DNA from 4 places in the Propionicimonas sp. T2.31MG-18 genome. Region 2 is predicted to be linked to each of the others. Evidence: riboswitches for the same ligand, from Rfam matches in the RefSeq annotation. Region 2 holds a riboswitch; each other region holds the start of a gene.
What was found. Region 2 has a riboswitch for cobalamin ahead of ACFQQJ_RS14880 (energy-coupling factor ABC transporter permease). Riboswitches for the same ligand answer to the same signal wherever they lie in the genome.
Positions count from the first base shown of each region.

Region 1: it holds a riboswitch for cobalamin, as region 2 does, so the genes downstream of both, cobI (precorrin-2 C(20)-methyltransferase) here and ACFQQJ_RS14880 (energy-coupling factor ABC transporter permease) in region 2, are expected to answer to the same signal.
Region 3: it holds a riboswitch for cobalamin, as region 2 does, so the genes downstream of both, ACFQQJ_RS00780 (hypothetical protein) here and ACFQQJ_RS14880 (energy-coupling factor ABC transporter permease) in region 2, are expected to answer to the same signal.
Region 4: it holds a riboswitch for cobalamin, as region 2 does, so the genes downstream of both, ACFQQJ_RS02655 (energy-coupling factor ABC transporter permease) here and ACFQQJ_RS14880 (energy-coupling factor ABC transporter permease) in region 2, are expected to answer to the same signal.

Region 1 is NZ_CAXWGX010000001.1:639,079-643,276, reverse strand. Features, by position in the region: gene cobJ (precorrin-3B C(17)-methyltransferase) at 1-96, opposite strand, end outside; gene cbiE (precorrin-6y C5,15-methyltransferase (decarboxylating) subunit CbiE) at 93-767, opposite strand; gene cobM (precorrin-4 C(11)-methyltransferase) at 764-1,561, opposite strand; gene cobI (precorrin-2 C(20)-methyltransferase) at 1,558-2,313, opposite strand; cobalamin riboswitch at 2,343-2,494, opposite strand; gene ACFQQJ_RS02685 (cobalamin biosynthesis protein) at 2,527-3,468, shown strand; gene ACFQQJ_RS02680 (cobalt-precorrin-6A reductase) at 3,465-4,198, shown strand, end outside.
Region 2 is NZ_CAXWGX010000028.1:72,198-76,395, reverse strand. Features, by position in the region: gene ACFQQJ_RS14895 (energy-coupling factor ABC transporter ATP-binding protein) at 1-171, opposite strand, end outside; gene cbiQ (cobalt ECF transporter T component CbiQ) at 168-926, opposite strand; gene ACFQQJ_RS14885 (energy-coupling factor ABC transporter substrate-binding protein) at 926-1,282, opposite strand; gene ACFQQJ_RS14880 (energy-coupling factor ABC transporter permease) at 1,284-1,967, opposite strand; cobalamin riboswitch at 1,998-2,131, opposite strand; gene cbiT (precorrin-6Y C5,15-methyltransferase (decarboxylating) subunit CbiT) at 2,203-2,790, opposite strand; gene cobO (cob(I)yrinic acid a,c-diamide adenosyltransferase) at 2,857-3,471, shown strand; gene ACFQQJ_RS14865 (cobyrinate a,c-diamide synthase) at 3,465-4,198, shown strand, end outside.
Region 3 is NZ_CAXWGX010000001.1:169,313-173,510, reverse strand. Features, by position in the region: gene ACFQQJ_RS00780 (hypothetical protein) at 1-1,570, opposite strand, end outside; cobalamin riboswitch at 1,651-1,792, opposite strand; gene ACFQQJ_RS00775 (hypothetical protein) at 1,868-2,233, opposite strand; gene ACFQQJ_RS00770 (class I SAM-dependent methyltransferase) at 2,303-2,851, opposite strand; gene truA (tRNA pseudouridine(38-40) synthase TruA) at 2,902-3,717, opposite strand; gene trmB (tRNA (guanosine(46)-N7)-methyltransferase TrmB) at 3,714-4,198, opposite strand, start outside.
Region 4 is NZ_CAXWGX010000001.1:632,116-636,313, forward strand. Features, by position in the region: gene ACFQQJ_RS02640 (energy-coupling factor ABC transporter ATP-binding protein) at 1-455, opposite strand, end outside; gene cbiQ (cobalt ECF transporter T component CbiQ) at 452-1,210, opposite strand; gene ACFQQJ_RS02650 (energy-coupling factor ABC transporter substrate-binding protein) at 1,210-1,560, opposite strand; gene ACFQQJ_RS02655 (energy-coupling factor ABC transporter permease) at 1,562-2,245, opposite strand; cobalamin riboswitch at 2,275-2,396, opposite strand; gene cbiT (precorrin-6Y C5,15-methyltransferase (decarboxylating) subunit CbiT) at 2,466-3,053, opposite strand; gene cobO (cob(I)yrinic acid a,c-diamide adenosyltransferase) at 3,116-3,730, shown strand; partial or broken gene ACFQQJ_RS02670 (cobyrinate a,c-diamide synthase) at 3,727-4,198, shown strand, end outside.

The sequences.
Region 1 (4,198 bases), on a different contig from region 2:
ACCGTCGGTGTAGCGGCGGCTTTCCTGGCCGAGGATGGCGTCGATCTGGTCGGCGCGGGCGCGGCTGCCCGGGCCGCTCGTGACCTGTCCGATCATGGCTGTTCTCCGATGACGAGGGGTGATGGGTGGCGGGTGGGGCCGGCGACGCCTCCCGGCCACGGCGCGTCGTCGTCGGCGGGGTGCCGGTCGAGGACGAGGACGACGTTGGGTTCGCGCGGGACGGTGGTGCGCGCAGCGGCGGTGGTGAGGACACGGACGCGTTCGTCGGGTTCGCCGAGCCGCTCGGCCAGGACGAACCACCGGCCCAGGCCGTCCAGGGCGGTGGCCAGCTCCCTGATGCCGTGCTCCGCCGAGGTGAACACCGCGACCTTTCCGGCGGTGTGCACCAGGTCGAGGGCCGGTTCGAGTGGACGACCGTGGACGCTGACGACGGCGGCGTCGTCCCAGGGCAGGCCGACGGCGGCGAATGCGGCCGCGATCGAGGACACGGCCGGCACCACGCGGGGACGAAGACCCGCAGCCCGCAACGTCCTGACGACGCCGAAGTACAACGGGTCGCCGCTCGCGATCACGACGACCACCTGGTCCTCGGGCAGAGTGGCCAGCTGTTCGACGGCCGGTCGTAGCGCTCCGAGGGTGATGCGTCGGGAGTCGTCGACCTCGAGGGCGTCGAGGTGGCGTTGGCCGCCCACCACCCAGTCGGCGGTGGCGGCGGCCACCCGCAACTCGAGGGTGGGAGTGCCGAGCAGGCCGTGGACGGTGATCACGTGTCGGTCCTGGTCACCAGTGGGGTGCCGTCGGCGGCGCGGTACTCGTGGCGGAAACCGGGGTGGTAGAGGTGGCTGCGGGTGTCGTGCTGCTCGGCCAGGGCTGGTCCGACGAGCACGACGGTGTGCTTCCACAACTTGTGGGCCTTCATCGTGGCCGACAGTTCGGCCAGGGGGCAGCGCAGCATCAACTCGTCGGGCCAGCTGACCCGGTAGCCGACGATGCAGGGCGTGTCGGCCGGGTAGCCGCCGGCGAGCAGCTCGTCCTGGAGCACCTTGTTGCGGGCCGCGGACAGGTACAGCGCCATGGTGACGCCGTGAGCGGCGAAACCGCGGACCGTCTCCCGGTCGGGCATCGGGGTGCGGCCGCCTTCGAGGCGGGTGAGGATGAGGGTCTGGGAAACCTCGGGGATGGTGATCTCGGCGTCCATGCGGGCAGCGGCGGCGGAGAAGGCCGAGACGCCGGGGATGGTGCGGTGCGGGATGCCGATCCGCTCACAGATGCGGCGCTGCTCGGCGGTGGCCCCGTAGATCGACGGGTCGCCGGTATGGACGCGGGCGACCAGCAGGTCCTCGTCGTGGGCGCGCTGATACAGCGGGGTGATGTCCTCCAGCGACTCGGTCGCGGAGTCGACCACGAGCGCGCCGGGCTTGGTGTTCGCAACGATGGCGGCATCGACCAGGCTGGAGGCCCAGATCACGATGTCGGCCTGCTCGATCACCCGGGCGCCACGCACAGTGATCAGGTCCGCTGAGCCCGGGCCGGCGCCGACGAAGACGACCTGGCCGCTCACAGTGCGCCGCCGGTGGTGGTGCGCCGCGGTGCGACGAGGACGGTGCTGAAGTAGGGCGCGCTGGTGGCCTCCACCTCGCTGAGCGGGGTGATGGTTTGGCCGGGCAGGCCCACGTTCACCCCAAGCACGCCATCCAGGCCGCGGTCGTGGACGAGTGCGAGCAGGTCGGCCAGCTGGCGTCCGCCCTTGTAGGCGACGACGGTGTCGGCATGCTCGAGGGCGGCGCCGACCGCGGCCAGCCCGGCCGTCACTGGTACGAGGGTGAGGCTTTCGCGTCCCTCGACGAGCGGGGTCAGGCTGGCCGCGGCCAGCGCCTGCATGGCAGTGATGCCCGGCACGACCGACACGTCAACGTCGGGCACCACTGCCTGTACCTGGGCGGCGAGGTACGAGAACGTCGAGTAGACGCTCGGGTCGCCGACGGTGGCGAAGGCGACCGTGGCCGCCCCCGCCTGGAACGCGTCGACGGCGGCCTGCGCGGACGCCTCCCACGACTGGCGCCGCTTGGCGCCGACACCAGTGCGTTGCGCCATGCTGAACGGCACCCGACGCAGCTTGCCCGCGGCCTCAGGGCAGGCGGCGAGCACGACCTGCTCGGCCCGGCCGGCGTCGTCGCCGCTGGCCTCTGTGCTCGGCACCAGGATCACGTCAGCCCGATCGAAGGCCGCCACCGCTTTTCGGGTGACGAGTTCGGGGTCGCCGGGGCCGACGCCCACCCCAACCAGGGCAGGAATGCGTGCAGCAGTGTCCAAGGGAGCCTCCTCAGGTGTCCTCGCCCGATCTCGTTGCTCGGCAGTGAGGCGAGTTCCTGGCTCCCGGTCCACGCGTGGTGCGTGGACCGGTCACAGTGGCGGGACCGCCCCGGACTTGCCCTTTCGGGCTCACCGGAGTTCCTCGGCACATCTCTGCGGCGCCCAGTCTGGCACACTCGATGGCGAACAATTGCCACCGGCGAAAGGTTGGTCATGGAAGCACCGGGGACGGCGACAGCTGTCGGCCTCGCCCTGGGCTGGGCGGCCGACCAGCTGCTCGGTGACCCGCTTCGCTGGCACCCGGTGGCCGGCTTCGGCCGCCTCGCCACTGCGGTGGAGGATCGCACCTACGCCGACGACCGGCTGCACGGAGCCGTCCATGTCGCCGTGCTGGTCGGGGGCGCGGCCGCTGTCGGGAGCCTGGTTGCCCGCAGCGCCAGACACCCGGTGCTGGCGACCCTGGCGACCGCAGCAGCCACCTGGACGGTGCTGGGTGGGAGGTCGCTGGCCCGTGAGTCCGAGGCGGTCGCGGCCCACCTGGACGCCGGCGACCTGTCCGCGGCACGACTCCAGGTCAGCCACCTGGTCAGCCGGGACCCGCAGACCCTCGATGCCGACGGCGTGGCCCGCGCCGCCCTGGAGTCGGTGGCGGAGAACACCTCCGACGCGGTGGTCGCCCCACTGTTGTGGGGTGCGGTCGCCGGCGTTCCCGGGCTGTTGGCCTACAGGGCGATCAACACCCTCGACGCGATGGTCGGCTACCGCAACGACCGCTACGGCAACTTCGGCTGGGCCGCGGCGAAGCTCGACGACCTGGCCAATCTCCTGCCGGCACGGGTCAGCGGCGGGCTTGCCGTCCTGGCCGCCCCACTGGTGGGCGGACGACCCGCGGACGCCCTGCGCGCCGTGCGTCACCAGTCAGGGCGGCACCCCAGCCCCAACGGCGGTGTGGTCGAGGCCGCCTTCGCCGGTGCCCTGGGAGTCACCCTGGGCGGCCGCAACACCTACGGCGGCGTCGAGGAGGACCGCGGCGAACTTGGACGCGGCCCCGCACCGTCGGCGGCCGACCTCGCCCGCGCGAACCGTCTGGCACTGGCGGTCTCGGCCGGGGCTGCCGGCCTGAGCGTCCTGGTCGCGCTCGCGAGGCGGCGATGAACGTCCTGCTGCTGGGCGGCACCGCCGAGGCGCGCGAGCTCGCCCGCCTGCTCCACGCCGAGGGCATCTCTGTCGTCACGTCGCTGGCCGGCGCCGTGGCCGACCTGCACCCGCCGCAGGGCACGACCAGGGTCGGCGGCTTCGGCGGCGCGGACGGACTCGCCGGCTACCTGCGCGGCCAGCACGTCGACGCGGTGATCGACGCGACCCACCCGTTCGCCGAACGGATGAGCGCGAACGCGGCTGACGCCTGTGCCCGGACCGGGGTGCCGTTGCTGCGACTGTCACGGCCCAGCTGGGCCGTCCATCCGGACGCCGCGTCCTGGCACTGGGCCGACTCGATCGACCAGGCACGGGAGATCGCGGGCGGGCTGGGCGAACGGGTCTTCCTGACGATCGGGCGGCAGTCGCTGGCCGAGTTCGCCGACTGGGGCGACCGCTTCGTCCTCGCCCGCGTGATCGACCCACCCGACATTGCGATCCCGGCCTCCTGGACGGTGCTGCGCGCACGCGGCCCGTTCCGGATCGATGACGAACTCGACCTGCTGCGCAGGTACGAGATCGATGTGCTGGTCACCAAGGACTCCGGCGGCCCGACCGACGCCAAGCTCGCCGCGGCGTCCGAACTGGAGGTGCCGGTCGTCATGCTTCGCCGGCCCGCGCCGCCCGACAGGGTGCGGTTGGTGACGTACGTGGCCGATGTGATGGTGTGGGTGAAAGGGCTTCGCGT
Region 2 (4,198 bases):
CGGCTTCTGCGAGCCAGCGAGGGTGCGGAGCAGGGTGGTCTTGCCCGAACCGTTCGCTCCGAGCAGGGCCAGCCGCTTGCCGCGAGGGATCTCCAGGTCGGCCCCGCGCAGCACCTCGCGGTGGCCGAACGACACCGCCAGGGCGGAAGCGGACAGTCGACGGTGGCTCACGCCAGCACCTCCCAGGCCAGGGCGCCGCCGGCGATGACCACCAGCAGCGCGATACTTGCGGCGAGGAACGCCGATGACCGGCGCCGCGCAGGTTCAAGGGTGCGCAGCGCGTCCTCGTAGCCGCGCCCGGCGAGGCCGGCCTCCATCCGGCGGGCGCGGTCCCACGACCGCAGGAACAGCACCGCCACGCCCATGGACGCCGAGCGCATGGCCGCCGACCGGCTGGCGTAGCCCAGTCTGGCGGTCTGGGCCTGGTGGATCGCGCCGGCGCTCTCGAGGAGCCCGAAGCTGAAGCGGTAGATCAGCGCCGCGATCTCGATCAGCGCGTCGGGGACCCGTACGTGGCGCAGGCTCGACAGCAGATCGATCATCGGGGTCGAGCAGGCGAGGGTGAACATGGCCAGGGTCGCCGCCAACGCGCGGACGGCAAGACCGCCGGCCGTCGCCAGTCCCTCCGGCGTCAGCTGCACGCGGAGTCCGCCATCCCAGTTGACGCTCACCGCGACGGTGGCGACGCCGATCAGGATCGAGGTCAGCGGGATCCAGAGGACGCGCCCGAGTCGGGCCCAGCCCACCCGAATCGGGCCCAGCAGGAGGACAAGGCTGGCCACTGCCACCAGCACGCCGCCGGGGAAGGGCGGCAGGGAGACGGCGGCGAGCAGCAGCCCGACCGACAGCAGGCCCTTGTCGCGAACCGAACGAGCCCGCCAGGGGCTGGACCACGCAGCGTGGTCCAGCGCCAGGCCGTGGGCCATCAGGCCGTGGGTTCGGGTGCCGCGGAGCCGTCGGCAGCCGGCTCGCCGGCGGACACCTTCTCGCCGCGGCGGCGACCCCACAGGCCACCGATGGCGAACCCGAGGATGGAGCCGCCGATTGCCGCCTGGAGGGCGAACAGGCCGGACTCGACCTCACCGGACTCGGGCTGGAAGAAGGGCTCGAACCAGGGCTCGTAGCCGGGGTTCGCCTCCTCGATCGTCGAGGTGGCCACGGAGTCGGTGCCGGCGAAGCGTTCGTCCGGGTTGGTGTGGATCCCTCCGATGACGAAGCTCACGCCGAAGATGATCACCAGCGCCGCGACGAGCGCGATCGTGGTCCAGGTCTTCCTGCTCATCTCAGGCCACCTCCGCCTTCATCGAACCGGGCAGGACGCCGAGGCGCTCCAGCTCGGGCTTGGCGACGTCGGTGAGCAACCGGAACACCAGCACGCCGAGGATGCCTTCTGCGATGGCCAGCGGGATCTGGGAAATGGCGAACACGCCGAGGAACTTGGCCACCGAGCCGGCCAGGCCGGAGACGGGGTCCGGGAAGGCGAGCCCGAGTTGGATGCTGGTGACCAGGTAGGTGGACAGGTCCGCGAACGCGAGAGCGAGGAACACCCCGACGTTCTGGTTCCATTTGAGCTGGTTGGACAGCTTGTAGAACCAGTAGCCGATCCACGGCCCGGCGATGCCCATGCTGAACACGTTGGCACCCAGGGTCGTGATGCCGCCGTGCGCGAGCAGCAGTGCTTGGAAGACGAGGACGATGGTGGACAGGAACGCCATCACCGGTGGTTTGAACAGGACCGCGCCCAGGCCGGTGCCGGTCGGGTGCGAGGAACTTCCGGTGACCGAAGGGAGTTTGATCGAGCTCAGGACGAAAGTGAAGGCACCGGCGGCGGCGAGCAGCAGCCGGGACTCCGGATGCTCCTTCGCCTGCTGGACGACCTTGCGGCCGCCGTGGATGACGAACGGGGCGGAGACTGCGTACCAGGCGACGCAGTGGACAACGGGTAGGAATCCCTCAGCGATATGCATCGGCGAGTTCCCTTTCTAGGTGACGTGGCCTAAAGGAACCGTCGCCCACGCACGTATCTGACTCCCCCGTCGCTGGGGTCACAGTGGCCCGACCGTCCCGGATTCGCACCGGGTTCCGTGTCGTGGACGGCAGGCCGATCCTTGCACCGAACCGTCGCCGATACGCACGATTGCGCAATTCTGGGATGGGCGTCTCACCCCGCGCCGGGCGGTCGCCCGCAGCAGGGGACGCGGCTCAGCGCCTGGTGGCCGTCCAGGTGGTGACCGTCCGCAGCGGCCGGAAGACGGTGAACCGGCCGATCGGCTCGGCGGTCTCGACCCCAATCCGGGCGAGGTCGCCGCCCCACCGGCGGTAGGCCTCCAGCAGGACGGCGTCGGACTCGGCGGTGACACTGTGCGCCACCAGCCGCCCGCCTGGAGCGAGGACGTCCCAGCAGGCGTGCAGGATGCCGGCCTCCACCCCGCCGCCCACGAAGACCGCGTCCGGCGCAGGCAGATCGTCCAGCACGTCGGCGACCGTCGCCACCCGCACCTGCACCCGGTGGGCGGCTCCGAGGCGGGCGGCGTTGGCCGCGATGCGGGCGGCACGGTCGGGGTCGCGTTCCACCGCCACCGCCGTGTTGCCGGGATGGAGGCGGCACCACTCGATGCCGATGCTGCCCGTGCCGGCGCCGAGATCCCACAGCAACTCGTCCCCGACCGGCGACAGCATGGCCAGGGCGTGGGCTCGCAGCACCCGTTTGGTGAGCAGGCCGTCGGTGGCGAAGGCCTCGTCGGGCAGCCCGGCGCTGAGCTGGCGCACGGCGGGCAGATCGGCGTTCATGCCGAGCACCCTAGCCAGATGGGGCACAATCATGGCCCGTGAGCACCAGCCGGCACCCGACCCGTCATGCCTGAGGGCGCGCCCGCCCAGGTCGCGGACGACGGGTTGAGCACTCGCGAGCGGCGGCTGCGTCCGGCCCTGGTGGTCAACACCGGCGAGGGCAAGGGCAAGACCACGGCGGCGATGGGGCTGGCGCTGCGTGCCTGGCACCAGGGCTGGTCGATCGGCGTGTTCCAGTTCGTCAAGTCCGGCAAGTGGCTCTCCGGCGAGCAGGTCGCACTCGAGGCGCTCGGTGCCGAACACCGGCGCACCGGCGCCGGCGGCGAGGTCGAGTGGTTCGCGACCGGTGCAGGCCGACGCTGGGTGCGCAAGCCCGACGCCGAACCCGACCAGTCCACGGCCGCACGCGAGGCGTGGGCCGAAGTGAAGGACCGTCTCGCCGCGCAACGCCACACCCTCTACGTCCTGGACGAGTTCACCTACCCGCTGACCTGGGGCTGGATCGAGGTCGCCGACGTGGTCGCCACTCTCCGCGACCGTCCCGGCACCCAGCACGTGGTGGTCACCGGACGTGGCGCCCCGGCGGAGCTGATCGGGATCGCGACCACCGTCACCCACATGACCAAGATGAAGCACCCCTTCGACACCGGCCAGAAGGGGCAGGCGGGCATCGAATGGTGACCGTCCCCCGCCTCGTCGTCGCCGCCGCGGCCTCCTCGGCAGGCAAGACCACCATCGCGACCGGCCTGATGGGTGCGCTGCGCGCCGCCGGCCACGAGGTCGCCGGGTTCAAGGTCGGTCCTGACTTCATCGATCCCGGCTACCACGGGCTGGCCACCGGCCGTCCCGGACGGAACCTCGACCCGGTGCTGACCAGCGAGGACCTGGTGCGCCCGCTGTTCGTGCACGGCGCCCTCACCCCGGCACCAGCCGAGGTCGCGATCATCGAGGGCGTGATGGGCCTGTTCGACGGCCAGCTCGGCCGCGACGGTTTCGGCTCCACCGCGCACGTCGCCCGCCTGCTGGACGCCCCCGTGCTGCTCGTGGTGGACGCCTCCGGTTCCTCCCGGACGGCCGCCGCCGCCGCCCTCGGACTCCGCGGCTTCGACCCGCGGGTGCGGATCGCCGGGGTCGTCGTGAACCGGGTAGCCAGCGCCCGTCACGGCTCCGAACTCGCCGCAGTGTTCGCCGCCGCCGGCCTGCCGGTGCTTGGCATGGTGCCGCGCAGCGCCGCGATCTCCGCGCCGTCGCGCCACCTCGGGCTCGTCCCGGCGGCCGAGCGACGGGAGTCCGCCGACACCATCGGGGCGCTCGCCGCGCATGTGGCCGAACACGTCGACCTCCAGGCGGTGCTCGCCGTGGCGGCGTCCGCGCCCGATCTGGACGCCGCGCCGTGGGATCCCGGGGC
Region 3 (4,198 bases), on a different contig from region 2:
ACACCGTCTGGTGGCCGCTGAGCTTCGCGGTCACCTTCACCGTGATCACCCGGCCGACGTCGTACTTCGTCAGCTTGTAGGTGGCCTTGGTCGCGCCGGAGATCGAGCTGCCGTTGCGGTACCAGCGGTAGCTGAAGGCGGGGACGGGATCCCAGGTGCCGGTGACGGCTCCGAGGGTCTCGCCGACCTTCGGCGTGGTGCTGGCCGGGGTGGTCTGGTTCTCGATCGTCGGCACGGGGGACGCGGCGTAGCCCTTGGGGACGCTCACCTTCAGCGTATCGTTTGAGCTGCCGGTGGGAACCCAGAGGTGGCCCTCCGCAACTCCCTTCTTGGGCGTGGAACTCGACGGGCCGGTTGACGCGTAGTCCCAGGCAGCCCACGTGCCGTCTTCATTCTGGGTCGCCTGCCAGTAGCTCCAGTAGCCGGTGTCGAACGTCGTATCGCAGGTGAGCGGGAAGCCGGTGACCTGGCACACCGATGGGCCCCACGTGGTGCTGAAGGTCTTCACGGTGAACCCGGCGCTCTTCAGCGCCGCGATGCCCGTGGAGTACGAGGTGGCGCAGCGCACGGTCTCCTGGCCGTTGCCGCGGTCGACGACCACCCACACGCCGGTGCAGGAGGTGGTGGCCGCCGGCAGCTTCGGCGCGTTCTTGGGGCACTTGCCCAGGTTGACCGAGGCGTCGAGCAGGCTCTTGCCGCTGATCAGGTAGAGCGCGTCGACGGTGGCCATCAGGTCAGACGCGGTTCCCTCGTCCAGCGAGTTCGGGAACCCGCCGTCGGCGTTCTGCACGCTCCCCAGCCACGTCTTGGCTGTGGCGACGTCCTCGCCCTCTGCGGCCAGCGCGGAGCCGAGCAGGCCGGTGGAGTCGACGGGGGAGTAGCTCGCCCAGTAGCCGTCCTCCACCTGGTTGTCGTCGGCCCAGTCCTTCGCCGCGTCCACCTGCGGGTCGAGCTGGCCGATGGCGTGCAGCGCGAGGATCCCCATGCCGGTGGTGTCGGGGTCGGCCTGGAAGCCGTTGAAGTCGTAGCCGAAGGCGCCGGTGTCGTCCTGGAGGCTGAGCAGCTTGGTGAGCAGCGTCACCGGGATGGTCGCGTCCGCCCGGTCGAGGGCGATGATGCCCAGGCTCTGGCTGAACGCGGAGTCCGACGAGCCGATCCGGCCGTCGGCCGGCAGGCCCTTGGTGACCAGCGAGACGAGGTTGTAGCCGGCGAACTTGCGCGGGTTGAGGCCCAGCGCCTCCACCGCGATCGCCAGGTTGGCCGCGCGGGCCGGGTTGAGCTTCTTGCCCGGGTACAGGTAGCCCTTCGCGCCCTTCTCCATCTGGCTCACCAGCGTGCGCAGCGCGGGCGCGTAGGTGCAGTCGTTGGCGGTGGCCAGGCCGAGCGCGACCGTGGCCGAGGCACCGACGCCGTCGGCGGTCTTCGGCAGATTGCGCACCAGGTAGTTCGCGGCCCGGGTGGCGTCGGCGGCGGCGGGCGCGGCGTCGGCGGTCGGGACGGCGGGCAGGCCGAGCAGTGCGATCACGACCGCAGACCCGGCAGCCAGGGATCGTCGGAATGAGTTGAACACGGAAGTCCTTTCGCGCGGGGCCTCCAGGTGATCCGGGGCCAACTGCGCGCGTCCGACTCGCCCGTATGCCACGACGGGTGTGAATGAGCCAGAACTTGTGCAGGCATTCCGACTTGGACGGCAGTTGCCGTCGTCACGGTTGCGGGTCAGTCCCGGACTTGCACCGGGTTCCCCTGCAAAGGTTCAGGTGGCCTCAGGCTAACCCATGGGCGGTGGCGACGGTGGCCGTGACAAGGGGTGAACCAAAAAGTACAACGGGGTGCCCGAATCGGGCACCCCGTTGCGTGGACGGCAAGGTCAGGCGGTCGGAGCCGGCGGGTCGGCCGGGGTCTCCGCGGGAGCCGGTGCCGGCGGCTCGGCCGCAGCCGCGTCCCCGTCGATGAGGTCCTTGGCCTTCTCGACAGCGTCGCCGGCCAGCTTCTGGGCGCCGGCGGCGAGCTTCTGGGCGTTCTCGGGCAGGTCCTCCGCGAAGTCCTTCGCTGCCGCGGACGCGTCGGCGGCGAGCTTCTGGGCGTTCTCGGGCAGGTCCTCCGCGAAGTCCTTCACCGCCTCGAAGGCGTCACCGGCGACGTCCTTGGCCTTCTCGCCGAACTCCTTGGCCTTGCCCAGCAGGCCGCCGAGGAAGCCTTCCGCGCCTTCCTTGGGGGTGTTCTCTTCAGTCATGCGTTGCCCTTCTGTTCTCGTAGGGAGCGACGCTGCAAGCCTAGGACGCGAGGGCCTCCGCGGGGAGGGCTACGGCGCGGATTCAGCACGCACGGAGAACACCCGGAATCCCTTGGCGCTGGCCTCCCGCTCGCAGCGGTAGCCCGAGGAGTTGAGCCACGCCTGGAGCGAGTCCGCGCCGAGGTTCCGGCCGACCACCAGGCGCGCCGTCCCGCCCGGCGCGAGCCGCGGCAGCCAGGTGAGCAGCAGTTCGTGCAGGGCGGCCTTTCCGATCCGGATCGGCGGGTTCGACCAGATCTCGTCGTAGCGGGCGTCCGGGTCGGCGTCCGCGGGCGCCAGCGGACGGACGCGGTCGCCCACGCCGTGGGCCGTGGCGTTCGCCGCGCACAGCTCCAGCGCACGGGCGTTGGTGTCGACGGCGTCCACCACCGCCTCCGGGCAGGCGGTGGCGAGCGCGACGGCGAGCACCCCGTACCCACACCCCAGGTCGAGCAGCCGGGTGGCCCCGGCCGGCGGCACCGACTCGCGCAGCAGCACAGACGTGCCCAGGTCGAGCCCGTCGGCGGAGAACACCCCGTCCGCGGTCGTGAACGTCCAGTCGGTGTCCCAGAACCGCATGCCCACCTCGCGGCGGTGCTCCTCGCCGGTGGGTGTGTGGAAGTAGTGGCTCACGACTGCTCCTCCAGGGTCCGGAACGCTCTCGCCTCGCGTGCGCGGTCGGCCAGCCGGTCGTCCGGCGGGTAGCCGACCTCCTCCAGCACCAGCCCGCGCGCGGCCATCACCGGCACGTCGCCCGCACGCCCCGGCGCCTCCAGCAGACCGTGCAGCCAGTCGCCGTCGCGACGCCCGGTGCCCACCTCCACCAGGGCGCCCACCAGCGAGCGCACCATCGAGTGGCAGAACGCGTCGGCCCGCACGCCGATCTCGACGCGGCCGTCCGCGGTGCGCACGGCGTGCAGCACCTGGAGTTCGCGGATCGTCGTCGCGCCCTCGCGCGCCCGGCAGAAGGCGGCGAAGTCGTGCAACCCGAGCAGTCCCCCGCCGGCCTCGTTCAGCCGGTCGACGTCGACCTCGCCGCGGACGGTCGCCGTGGTGTGCCGCACCAGCGGGTCGAGCGTCCGGTCGGCCAGGCGGTAGGCGTAGCGGCGCCAGATCGCGGCGAAGCGCGCGTCGAACCCCGGCGGCGCCACCCGCACGCTGTGCACGGCGAGGTCCTCGGGAAGGGCGCGACGCAACCGGCGCTGGAGCGTGGCGGCCACGTCCTCGGGCCCGGACAGGTCGAGGTCGACGTGCGCCACCTGCCCGCGGGCGTGGACGCCGGCGTCCGTCCGTCCCGCGCAGGCCAGCACCGGGGGCGCGGGCAGCCGCAGCACGCGGCCGATCCACGACTCCAGCTCGCCCTGCACGGTGCGCAGGCCGGTCTGGGCCGCCCACCCGTGGAAGCCGGTGCCGTCGTAGCCGAGGTCGAGGCGGTAGCGGGTCATGCGCGGCGGTAGGCGAGGTCGTGGATGGTGCGCCCGGCCTCGAGGCCGCGCCGCTCGTACTTGGTCACCGGGCGCGCAGCGAAGCGGGGGGCCCACCCGTCGTGGCAGTTCACCAGGCCCGGCTCTGCGTCCAGCACCTCGCGCATCGCCTCGGCGTAGTCGTCCCAGTCGGTGGCCAGCCGCCACACCCCGCCCGGCGCGAGCCGGGAGGCGACCAGGGCGGCGAACGCCGGCCCGACCAGGCGCCGCTTGTGGTGGCGCGCCTTGTGCCACGGGTCGGGGAAGAACGTCCACAGCTCGCTGAGCTCTCCCTCGCCGACCACGCTCGCCAGCGCCTGCGCACCGTCGGCGACCACCAGCCGCACGTTGCCCACGCCGTGGCGCGCCAGCCGTCCCAGCGTCGAGGCGACCGCGGGGGTGAACACCTCGAACGCCACCAGGTTCGCCTCCGGCATGGCTTCGGCGAGCGCGGTGATCGCGT
Region 4 (4,198 bases), on a different contig from region 2:
GCGATCGCGACCCGCTTTCGCTGCCCGTAGGACAACTCGTGGATCGGCCGCTCCGCGAGGTCCTCGATGGACAGGACGGCCAACGCCTGCGCCACCCGCTGTCGTACCTCGGCTTCGCCCAATCCGAGGTTCAGCGGACCGAAGGAGACGTCACGGTACACATCGGCGGCGAACAACTGGTCGTCGGGGTTCTGCGCGACAAGCTGGACGACCTGCCGGTGCGCCCGCAGACCAGACCGGTCGAACGCCACGGCAGCGCCGTCGACCAGGACGTTCCCGTGGCCCGGCTTGACCGAGCCAGCCAGCGCTCGTAGCAGCGTGGTCTTGCCCGATCCGTTGGCGCCGAGCAGGGCGAGGCACCGTCCGCGCGGGATCTCGAGGTCTGCGCCGCGGAGCACTTGCCGGTGCCCGAAGGCAACCTCAAGACCTTCGGCGGAGAGTTGGCGGTGGCTCATCGCAACACCATCCAGCCCACCGAGCCGGCAACCAGCATTGCGAGTGTCGCGACGCTGGTGACCAGGAAGCCGGTGGACCTGGTCCGTGCCGGTTCCAGGGTCCGTAGCGTGTCTTCGTAGCCCCGTGCAGCAAGCCCCGCTTCCAGGCGACGGGCCCGGTCCCAGGAGCGGAGCAACAGCACCGCCACCCCCATGGACGCCGAGCGCATCGCTGCGGATCGGGTGGAATAGCCCAGCCGTGCCTCCTGCGCCTGGTGGATCGCTCCAGCGCTCTCCAGTAGGCCGAAGCTGAACCGATAGATAAGTGCCGCGATCTCGATGAGCGGGTCCGGGATGCGGGCATGCCGCAGGCAGGACAGCAGGTCGATCATCGGGGTCGAGCAGGCGAGGGTGAACATCGCCAGGGTGGCCGCGACCGCACGGACGGCAAGTTGCGCGGCTTGATCCAGACCGGCAGGGGTGACCTGCACGCGCAGGCTGGCGCCCCAGCTGACGCTTACCGCGACCGTCGCCACGCCGATCAGGATGGAGACCAGCGGCAGCCACACGATGCGGCCCAGCCGGGTCCAGCCGACGCGGATCGGGCCCAGCAGCAGCACCAGGCTAAGCACAGCAACCGCGGCGCCACCGGGGAATGGCGGTAGCGAGATGGCGGCCAGGAGCAGGCCCAGCGACAAGGTGCCCTTGTCCCTGACCGAACGCGACCGCCAGGGGCTGGACCACGCTGCGTGGTCCAGCGCCAGGCCGTGCGCCATCAGGTCGCGGGCTCGGGAGCGGGCCCGTTGGGTTCAGCGGTCGCGGGCGACCGTTCACTGCGACGACGCCCCCACAGGCCGCCGATGGCGAATCCGAGGACGGTGCCGCCGAGAGCCGCCTGCAGTGCGAACAGTCCGGACTCGACTTCTCCGGATTCCGGCTGGAAGAAGGGCTCGAACCACGGCTGGTAGTCCGGGTTGGACTCCTGGATGGTGCTGGTGGCAACCGAGTCGGTACCGGCGAAGCGTTCGTCGGGGTTGGTGTGAAGCCCACCGACAACGAAGCTGATCCCGAAGATCAGGACAAGCGCGGCAATGAGGGCGATGGTGGTCCAGGTCTTCCTGCTCATCTCAGGCCACCGCTTCCTTCACGACCGGGCGCAAGATGCCGAGGCGTTCCAGCTCGGGCTTGGCGACATCGGTGAGCAGCCGGAACACCAGCACCCCCAGGATGCCCTCGGCGATTGCCAGCGGGATCTGGGAGATGGCGAACACGCCCATGAACTTGGCCACCGAGCCGGCCAGGACGGAGACGGGGTCGGGGAAGGCTAGACCCAGCTGGACACTGGTCACCAGGTACGTGGATAGGTCAGCGAAGGCGAGGGCGAGAAAGACGCCGACATTGCGGTGCCAGCCGAGACGGCTGGACAGCTTCCAGAACCAGTAACCCACCCAGGGCCCGGCGATGCCCATGCTGAACACGTTCGCGCCCAGGGTTGTGATGCCGCCGTGGGCCAGCAGCAAGGCCTGGAAGATCAGCACGATCGTGGACAGGAACGCCATCACGGGTGGCCTGAACAGCACGGCCCCCAGGCCGGTGCCGGTGGGGTGGGAGGAGCTGCCGGTGACCGAGGGCAGCTTGATCGAGGACAGGACGAAGGTGAAGGCGCCGGCGGCGGCGAGCAGCAGCCGGGACTCCGGATGCTCCTTCGCCTCCTGGATGACCTTGCGAGCTCCGCGGATCACGAACGGGGTTGAGACTGCGTACCAAGCGACGCAGTGAACGACAGGTAGGAATCCCTCAGCGATATGCATCAGTGAGTTCCCTTTCTAGGTGACGTGGCCTAAGGAACCGTCGCCCACGCACGTATCTGACTTCCCCATCGCTGAGGTCACAGTGGCCCGACCGTCCCGGATTCTCACCGGGTTCCGTGTCGTGGACGGCACTTGATCCTTGCACCCCGAAACGCCCCGATGAGCAAGATTGCGTAATTCTGGGACGCCCGTCTCAGCGCCCGCCTGGACCGGTCCGGGGTCAGCGCTTGGTCGCGGCCCAGCTCGTGACGCTGCGCAGCGGCCGCAGGCCGGTGAAACGTCCGATCGGTTCGGCGACCTCGACCCCGATCCGGCTCAGTTCGCCGCCCCAGCGCCGGTAGGCCTCCAATAGCACGGCGTCGGAGTCGGCGGTGACGCTGTGGGCGACGAGTCGTCCGTTGCGTCTGAGCGCTGCCCAGCAGTCCTGCAGCACCTGGTCCTCCACGCCGCCGCCGACGAAGACCGCGTCGGGCGCGGGGAGCTCGGCGGGCAGCGACGCCACGTCGCCGACCCGCACAGCGAGCTGGCCGGCAACCTGCAGGTTCGTGGCGTTGGTGGCGATGCGCGTGGCCCGCTCGGGGTCCCGTTCGACCGCGATCGCCGTGTTGCCCGGATGCAACCGGCACCACTCGATGGCGATCGAGCCGGTGCCGGCACCCAGGTCCCACAACCGCTCCCCCGGTCGTGGGGCGAGCACGGCCAGGGCGTAAGCGCGCAGCACCCGCTTGGTCAGCAGTCCGTCGGTGACGAACGCATCATCGGGCAACCCGGCGCTGAGCTGGCCCGGACTCCCGGTGTGGTCGTTCATGGCGAGCACCCTAACCGGATGCGGCACAATCTGGGCCGTGAGCAGGAGAACCGGACCCCGACATGCCTGAGGGCGAACCCGTCGACATCGCCGGGGACGGGCTGACCACGAAGGAGCGGCGGCTCCTGCCCGCGCTGATCGTGAACACCGGCGAGGGCAAGGGCAAGACCACCGCGGCGATGGGCCTCGCGCTGCGGGCGTGGCACCAGGGCTGGTCGATCGGGGTGTTCCAGTTCATCAAGTCCGGGAAGTGGGTCACCGGCGAACGCGCCGCGCTCGAGGCGCTGGGGGCCGAGCACGAACGCAGCGGGACCGGCGGGGAGGTCGAGTGGTACGCCACCGGCGCCGGACGCCGCTGGGTCCGCAAGCCCGGGGCCGAGCCCGGGCACGCCCACGCGGCCCGGGAGGCGTGGGCCGAAGTGGCGTCCCGCCTCGCGGTGCAGCGACACCAGCTGTACGTGCTGGACGAACTCACCTACCCGCTGATCTGGGGCTGGCTCGACGTCGGCGAGGTGGTGGCGACGCTGCGTGACCGGCCCGGGTTGCAGCACGTCGTGGTCACCGGACGGGCAGCCCCGGCCGAACTGGTCGAGATCGCCACCACCGTCACCGAGATGACCAAGCGCAAGCACCCCTTCGACACCGGCCAGAAGGGCCAGGCGGGCGTCGAATGGTGACCATCCCCCGGCTCGTCGTCGCCGCCGCCGCATCCTCGGCGGGAAAGACCACCATCGCCACCGGAATCATGGCTGCGCTGGCCGATTCCGGACGACAGGTGGCCGGCTTCAAGGTCGGCCCAGACTTCATCGACCCCGGCTATCACGCGCTCGCGACCGGCAGGGACGGACGCAACCTTGACGCCGTCCTGACCGGTGAGGAGATCGTGCCCCGGCTGTTCCTGCACGGCACACTCTCCCCCGCCCCGGCAGAAGTGGCCATCGTGGAAGGCGTGATGGGGCTCTTCGACGGCCAGTTGGGACGCGACGGGTTCGGCTCCACCGCCCACGTCGCACGGCTCATCGATGCGCCGGTGCTGCTGGTGGTTGATGCGGCCGGGTCGTCCCGGACCGCCGCGGCCGCAGCGCTGGGCCTGCGCGGCTTCGACGAGCGCATCCGCATCGGTGGCGTGGTCGTGAACCGGGTGG